DNA from 2 places in the Janthinobacterium sp. GW821-FHT03A03 genome. Region 2 is predicted to be linked to the other one. Evidence: predicted binding sites of a transcription regulator. Region 2 holds the regulator's gene; the other holds the start of a gene.
The links. Region 2 encodes sigma-54, which starts transcription at its own class of promoters, with help from an activator protein. Its sites were predicted from a motif close to TGGCANGNAANCTGCTTT; they were not measured.
Positions count from the first base shown of each region.

Region 1: a site for sigma-54 is predicted at 2,900-2,917, ahead of AC07VI_RS03535 (PEP-CTERM sorting domain-containing protein). Genes of this name have one in related genera too.

Region 1 covers NZ_JBWKUZ010000001.1:775,580-779,501, reverse strand. The annotation lists gene AC07VI_RS03555 (sensor histidine kinase) at 1-1,151, shown strand, start outside; gene AC07VI_RS03550 (DUF1697 domain-containing protein) at 1,166-1,735, shown strand; gene AC07VI_RS03545 (DUF3224 domain-containing protein) at 1,750-2,151, shown strand; gene AC07VI_RS03540 (hypothetical protein) at 2,148-2,327, shown strand; gene AC07VI_RS03535 (PEP-CTERM sorting domain-containing protein) at 2,393-2,791, opposite strand; gene AC07VI_RS03530 (ArsR/SmtB family transcription factor) at 3,125-3,478, shown strand; gene AC07VI_RS03525 (YeeE/YedE family protein) at 3,486-3,911, shown strand; gene AC07VI_RS03520 (YeeE/YedE family protein) at 3,920-3,922, shown strand, end outside.
Region 2 covers NZ_JBWKUZ010000010.1:66,697-70,618, reverse strand. The annotation lists gene lptA (lipopolysaccharide transport periplasmic protein LptA) at 1-307, shown strand, start outside; gene lptB (LPS export ABC transporter ATP-binding protein) at 307-1,062, shown strand; gene AC07VI_RS18595 (RNA polymerase factor sigma-54) at 1,067-2,545, shown strand; gene hpf (ribosome hibernation-promoting factor, HPF/YfiA family) at 2,615-2,977, shown strand; gene AC07VI_RS18585 (enoyl-CoA hydratase/isomerase family protein) at 3,105-3,922, shown strand, end outside.

The DNA of each region.
Region 1 (3,922 bases), on a different contig from region 2:
TCAATTTCAGCCGCGAGCAGATCGACGCGGCCCTGCGCGGCGAAGTGCGGCGCAAGGTGGTGGAAGTGTTGCTGCTTGACATCATTCTCGTGGGCGCGCTGGCGCTGAGCCTGCGCATCGTTTTTGACCCGCTGAAACAGCTGCGCGACGGTTTGTTCGACCTGGCCACGCGCGACAGCGACGACGTCGAGGAACTGCCGGAAAACCGCCGCGATGAACTGGGCGACGTGATCCGCGGCTTCAACGCCGTGCAGCGCAAGCTCAAGTCCATCATCGCCGGCATCCGCCAGGCGGAAGACGTGGCGCGCCGCTCGCAGCAGGAGACGGCGCAGGCGATGGACGACTTGCGCCGCACGCAGGAGTCGCTGCTGCAATCGGAACGGCTGGCCTCGCTGGGCAGCCTGGTGGCGGGCGTCGCGCATGAAATCAATACCCCAGTCGGCATCGCGCTGACCAGCGCTTCGGTGCTGAAGGAAGCCACGGACGCCATCAGCGCGGCCGTGGCCGGCGGCGCGGTGAAGAAAACCGACATCGTGCGCTACCTGGAAACGGCCGGCGAGAGCGCGCGTTTGATCATGAACAATGCCTACCGCGCCGCACACCTGATCCACAGCTTCAAGCAGATCGCCGTTGACCAGGTCAGCGAGGCGCGCCGGCTGTTCGAATTGCGCGACTATATCGGCGAAGTGATTTCCAGCCTGCAGCCGACCCTGAAAAAGACGCACATCGCCATCGATATCGATTGCCCGCCGGACATCATGCTTGACAGCTACCCCGGCGCCCTGGCACAGGTGCTGACCAACCTGGTGCTCAACTGCGTCGAGCACGCCTTCGACGCGGATACGGCCGGCAACATCCATATCGGCGTCCATTGCGACCGCGACTGGATAGAAATGCAGGTGCGCGACAATGGCCGCGGCATCGCGCCGGACATGCTCGACCGCGTATTCGACCCGTTCGTCACCACGCGGCGCGGCCAGGGCGGCACGGGATTGGGCCTCAATATCGTATTCAACTTGATTGCCAAGCAGTTTGGCGGCACCATCACGGTCAGCAGCACGCTGGGGCAGGGCGCGACATTCCTGCTGCGCCTGCCCCGCGTGACGCCGCTGCCGGACAGCGCCGCCCATGCGCCTGCCGGCCAGGCATAGGCAAGGAGAAAACCATGGCAAACGTAGCAAATACACAGCAAGTGGCGTTCTTGCGTGGCATCAATGTCGGCCGCGCCAAGCGCGTGGCCATGGCCGACCTGCGCAAGCTGCTGGGCGACCTGGGTTTTGCGGATGTGCGCACCGTACTCAACAGTGGCAATGTGGTGTTTGACGCGGGCCAGGTGACGCCGGCCGAGGCCGCGGGCCGCATCGAGGAAGCGCTGGTGCTCAAGCTGGGCGTGGCGGCGCGCGTGACGGTGCTGTCGGCTGCCCAGTTCGCCGAGCTGATCGCGCAAAATACGCTGGCGCCGGCGAGCGACGCGGCCCGTCTGCTGGCGCTGGTGCTGAACAATCCGGCCGATGTCCAGCGCCTGGCACCGTTGCTGCAGCAGTCCTGGCAGCCGGAAGCGCTGGCCCTGGGGCAATGGGCGGCGTATGCCTGGTGTCCCGACGGCGTGTTGGCCAGCAAGGTGCTGGCGGCCCTGGGCGCCATGCTGGGCGACGGCGTCACGTCGCGCAACTGGGCCACCATGCATAAATTGAAATTGTTACTCGATGGGCCAGACGTGGCCGCAAACGCGTGATGCAAGGAGGAGTGATGCCGCAGATTACAGGGGAGTTCGAGGTGGCCATGACGCCGGAAAGCTTGTCGGCCACGGCCGCGCAGTCGGGACTGGGGCGTCTGTCGCTCGACAAGCGCTATCGCGGCGCGCTCGACGCCAGCGCGCAGGGCGAAATGCTCAGCGTGCGCGCCGGCGTGGCCGGGTCGGCCGGCTATGTGGCGCTGGAACGCGTCGAGGGCACGCTCGATGGCCGCCAGGGCAGCTTTTATCTGCAGCACAGCGGCAGCATGGCGCGCGGCACGCCCAGCCTGTCGCTCGCCGTGGTGCCCGACACGGGCACGGGCCAGCTGCAGGGCTTGCAGGGCGCCATGGCCATCCGCATCGAAGGCGGCAAGCATTATTATGATTTCACTTACGATATTGCTGAGGCGCCATGAACTGGGACATCGTCAAGGGCGTCCTGATCGTGCTCGTCGCCGTCAGCGTCGTGCTGACCGCCTTCGTGCTGATTTCCGCATCCGGCCCCGACAAGGCGGCCTGCATTGCGCGCGCGCTGAAGGCGCGTATTCCGGTGGGTACTATTGAGCGGGTTTGCCGCCTGACGGAAAAGTAAGCGGTAAAAAAAATTCCGCACGAGGCGGAATTTTTTCAGCAGGGCAGTGCGCCGCTGGAAGAGCTTTACCCATCGAATTTTTCCTGTTTTTCGCCATGTACGCTAAATGCCAGCAAGCCCAGGCCGACCAGCAGCATCGAATACATGCTCGCTTCCGGCACGGCCGCCGGTACGCTGTTCTGTTGCGCGGGAGCGGATGCGCCGGCCCTGGCAGGCGCCAATGTGGCACGGCGCGCGCTGCTCCAGGGGGGCGCGGCTTGCGCGGGACTGGTATCGGCCAGCAGGCGCGCATACGGCACGTCCGGTGTTTCCCAGCCTGGATTGTTGTTCAGGCTGATGTTTTCATCGATTACGACACGCGCGTCCGCGTCAGGCAGCTTGCCCGTCTCGCTCACTGCCGCCGCACTCCATGCACTGGCCGACAGCGCCAGCATGGCCACGCATAGCGGCTGAACAATCTTCATCTTGATCTCCCTGTGTTCACCGCGTGGCGCCGCCGAGACCGGCTGGCGCATGGACGGATAATTCGCCTGTACGGGGGCGTATCATGGTTTTTCTGATGACTTCTTATTACAGCACAACCCATGGCAATTTTGGTATGTATATTTGCTATTAATTACGAATATTTGTCATTTTGATAGTGCCGGCGCTATCGCTGCCGCGCGCCTCGCATGAGTACGCTATCGGCGCGAAAACACTGTTGTTTTTTTGTGCGAATCGCCAGCAGGAAAACAATATATTGATTAGTATATTGTTTATCGCATGATGATGCATAACGCAGCCTGTGGGAGGGCATGATGGAGACGGTCGCAACGCAAGAAACACAATACAATCTCGACGCCATGCGCGGATCGGCCTACAAGGCCAGTTCGCTGCTCAAGGCCATGGGCAATGCCGACCGTTTGATGCTGCTGTGCCAGCTGTCACAGGGCGAGCATTGCGTCAGCGACCTCGAGCAGAAAGTGGGCATCGGCCAGCCGACCCTGTCGCAGCAGCTGGGCGTGCTGCGCGAAGAAATGCTGGTGGCCACGCGGCGCGACGGCAAGCAGATTTATTACCGCGTCGCCAGCGCGCCCGTGCTGGCCGTGCTGCAAGTGCTGTATGCGCAATTTTGCGCGCCGCGCCCGCCGTTCAACGACGAAGCCGACTGAGATGGCCATGACGATTGCGTGGGAATACTTTACGCCGTTCGCCTCGCTGGCCGGCGGCATGCTGATCGGCCTGGCGGCTGCGCTATTGATCTTGTTCAATGGCCGCATCGCCGGCATCAGCGGCATTCTCGGCGGCTTGCTGCGCCCGCGCAGTGGCGACCTGGGCTGGCGCATCGCCTTTCTCGCCGGCCTGGCCGGCACGCCCCTGCTGTACCAGCTGTGGCAAGCCTTGCCGCCCGTGCAGATCGACGCGGGCACGCCAGCGCTGATCGTCGCGGGCTTGCTGGTGGGCGTGGGCGTGCGCTACGGCGCCGGCTGCACCAGCGGCCACGGCGTGTGCGGCCTGTCGCGCCTGTCCCCCCGTTCGCTGGCGGCCACTTGTGCCTTCATGGCAGCCGGTTTCCTCACCGTCTATCTGTTGCGCCATCTGTGAGCAAGCTTATG
Region 2 (3,922 bases):
GCGCGATGGCGCGGGCGACCTGTGGGTGGAAGGCGAAGCGGAGCGCGTGGAATATGACAACAAGACGGAAGTCGTGAAACTGTTTTCCAAGGCCAAGGTGACGCGCCTGGAAGGCACGAAAGTGACCGACGTGGCCAATGGCGCCTACATTTCGTATGACAGCCGCAAGGAAGAATTTGCGATGGAAAATTCCAACAGCGGCACGAGCACCCCCGATGGCGGCAGCGTGCGCATGGTGATCCAGCCGAAGAACAAGGCTCCTGCGGCGGAGAAGGCGCCGGCGACACCCGCGCCAGGAAAGAAATAATGGAAAATACACGTTGCGGCAGCACCCTGATCGTTCGCGGGCTGCAGAAAACCTATGGCAAGCGGCAAGTCGTGCATGATGTCTCGCTGCAAGTCGAATGCGGCGAAGTAGTGGGACTGCTGGGCCCGAACGGCGCCGGCAAGACCACCTCGTTCTACATGATCGTCGGCCTGGTGCCGTCCGATGGCGGCAGCATCGATATCAGCGGCGTGGATATTTCCAGCCTGCCCATCCACCGCCGCGCGCAGATGGGCCTGTCCTACCTGCCGCAGGAAGCGTCCGTCTTCCGCAAGCTGACGGTGGAAGACAATATCCGCGCCGTGCTGGAAATCCAGACCGTCGACGGGCGCCCGCTGAAGAAGGCCGAGATCGAGGAGCGCCTGGATAAATTGCTGGCCGACCTGCAGATTGAAAAGCTGCGCGAGAACCAGGCCCTGTCCCTGTCGGGCGGCGAGCGCCGCCGCGTGGAAATCGCCCGCGCGCTGGCCACCGACCCGCGCTTCGTGCTGCTCGACGAGCCGTTCGCCGGCGTCGATCCCATCGCCGTGATCGAGATCCAGCGCATCGTGCGTTTCTTGAAGGAGCGCAATATCGGCGTGCTCATCACCGATCATAATGTACGCGAGACGCTGGGTATTTGCGACCGTGCCTACATCATCAACCAGGGCTCGGTGCTGGCGTCGGGACGCCCCGATGACATCATCGCGAACGAGTCGGTACGCCGGGTCTATCTGGGCGAACACTTCCGCATGTGAGCCAATGAAACAATCATTGCAGCTGCGCACCTCGCAGCACCTGGCACTGACGCCGCAGTTGCAGCAATCGATACGCCTGCTGCAATTGTCTACCCTGGAACTGCACCAGGAACTGGAGCAGTTGCTGACAGACAATCCCCTGCTCGAGCGCCTCGACGACCCGCTCGACCGGTCGCTGCGCCTGTTGTCCGACGGGGCCTTGAGTTCCACGGCCGCGCCGGCCGAAGCGCCGCCCCAGCCGCCAGGCCAGGAAGCGCCCGCCGCGCCGGCCGAAACGGACGGCTTTGACGGCGAGGCGGGCGAGGGCCCGGCCGCCGCGGACGGCGGCGACAGCGACTGGAGCGAGGCGAGCCGGGGCAAGGCGCCCGACGACGAAGATTCCCGTCCACAACTCGAAGCCCACCACTGCACCTTGCGCGAGCACCTGATGGAGCAGATGCGCGTGACGGTGCTCGAATTGCGCGACCGCGCGCTGGTCGAGCTGATCATCGATGCCCTCGACGACAATGGCTACCTGGAGGAATCGCTCGACGACATCCTGGCGCGCCTGCCGGAAGAGCTGGAAATCGACGCCGACGAACTGCGCACGGCGCTGGCGCTGCTGCAAAGTTTCGACCCGCCCGGCGTGGGCGCGCGCAATGCGTCCGAATGCCTGGCCCTGCAAATCAGGCGCTTGCCGCACATCGCCCTGGTGACGCGGCGCATGGCCCTCGTCATCGTGGAAAAGCACCTGGCCTGGTTTGCCCAGCGCGATTTCAACAAGCTGAAAAAAGCCCTCGATTGCGACGATGAAGACTTGCGCGAGGCGCAGACGGTGATCCGGCTGTGCAACCCGCATCCGGGCGCCGTGTTCGCCTCCGACGTGTCCGACTACGTGGTGCCCGACGTGGTCGTCAAGCGCGCGCGCAATGGCTGGCAGGTGAGCCTGAACAATGACGTCATGCCGCGCCTGCGCGTGAACGCCATGTACGCCAATTTGTTGAAGCAGGGCAAGGGCGAAGGTGCCATGGGCGCACAGTTGCAGGAAGCCAAGTGGCTGATCAAGAACATGCGCCAGCGCTTCGATACGATCTTGCGCGTGGCGCAGGCGATAGTAGAAAGACAAAAGAACTTTTTCTCGCATGGGGCCGTTGCCATGCGGCCCCTTGTGCTCCGTGAAATAGCTGATACACTGGGATTACACGAGAGTACTATCTCGCGGGTAACAACCCAAAAGTACATGCTGACCCCGCATGGCATGTTTGAGTTGAAATATTTCTTTGGTAGCCACGTCGCCACCGAAGCGGGGGGCGAAGCGTCATCGACGGCGATACGGGCATTGATCGTGCAACTGACAGGAGCAGAAGACCCTAAAAATCCTTTATCCGACAGTAAGATTGCGGACATGCTGGGGGAACAAGGCATGGTGATTGCGCGACGTACTGTTGCCAAGTACCGGGAAGCGTTGAAAATTCCGCCAGTGAGCCTGCGTAAGTGTTTGTAAGTTTTTTTCGGTTCCTCTGCGGGCCGGATAGGATGGACCGCACGAACCCGATCATCTTTAGGAGTGTGTATGAATCTCACCATCAGCGGACATCATCTTGAAGTGACACCAGCCATCCGTGAATACGTACAAGCGAAGCTGGAGCGCGTGAAACGTCATTTCGATCAAGTCATCGATATCGCCGTGATTCTGACCGTGGATAACCTCAAAGAGAAAGAAAAACGTCAAAAGGCCGAAGTCAACCTGCGTCTCAGCGGTAAAACTGTCTATGTGGAAAGCCTGGCGCATGACCTGTATGCCGCGATCGATACCCTGATCGACAAGCTCGATCGGCAAGTGATGAAATACAAAACCAAAGTGCAAGGGCACGGTAAAGAGGCGATCAAGCATCTGCCAGACAACTCAGAGGAAGACGCCGTCGTCGCCGTCTAAGGCCACCGGTTTCCCCCAGTTGTGATCAACTAAGGGCGCACATTGCGCCCTTTTTTGCGTCCTGCGAAACGCAATGTCCGTGGTGAAAGCGCTAGAATGCGCCATCCTCACTTCTTTCCATCCTGCCATGAGCGATTTCGTCCACGCCTCCATCCGCAACCGCACGGGCCACATCGTGCTCGACCGCCCGAAAGCCTTGAATTCCCTGTCGCTGGAGATGGTGCGGGCCCTGAGCGCGGCCCTGCTGGCCTGGCGCGACGACCCGCAGGTGGACGCCGTCGTCATCCGCTCCAGCAGCGAAAAAGCCCTGTGCGCCGGCGGCGATATCCGTTTCTTTTACGATGCGGGCCTGGCCACGCCGCAGGGCGGCAGCGCCCAGCTGGAAGATTTCTTTACAGAAGAATATGCTTTAAATCATGTCATACACTTCTATCCGAAACCGTATATTGCCGTGATGGATGGCGTCGTGATGGGCGGCGGCATGGGCGTGGCGCAAGCGGGGCCCGGCAACCAGTTGCGCATCGTCACGGGACGCACGCGCATGGCCATGCCGGAAGTCAATATCGGCCTGTTCCCCGATGTGGGCGGCAGTTACTTTCTTTCCCGCCTGCCGGGCCGGCTGGGCCTGTACCTGGGCTTGACGGGGCTGACCATCGGCGCGGCCGATGCCCTGTACACGGGCCTGGCCGATGTCTACCTGCCCGAGGCGCAGATGGCGGCGCTGCAGGCCCTGTTCGAGTCGACGCCGGGCGAGGCCTTGCCGGTGGCCATCAAGGCGCTGGCAGCCCCGTTCCAGGCCCAGGCGGGCGAGTCTGTCCTCGCTCCCGTGCGCGCGGCGCTGGACCGCCACTTCAGCGCCGGCTCCGTGGCGGCCATCATGGCTTCGCTGGCGCAGGACGACAGTCCGTTCGCGGCCAAGGCCCTGGCGGCCATGCGCCTGCGCTC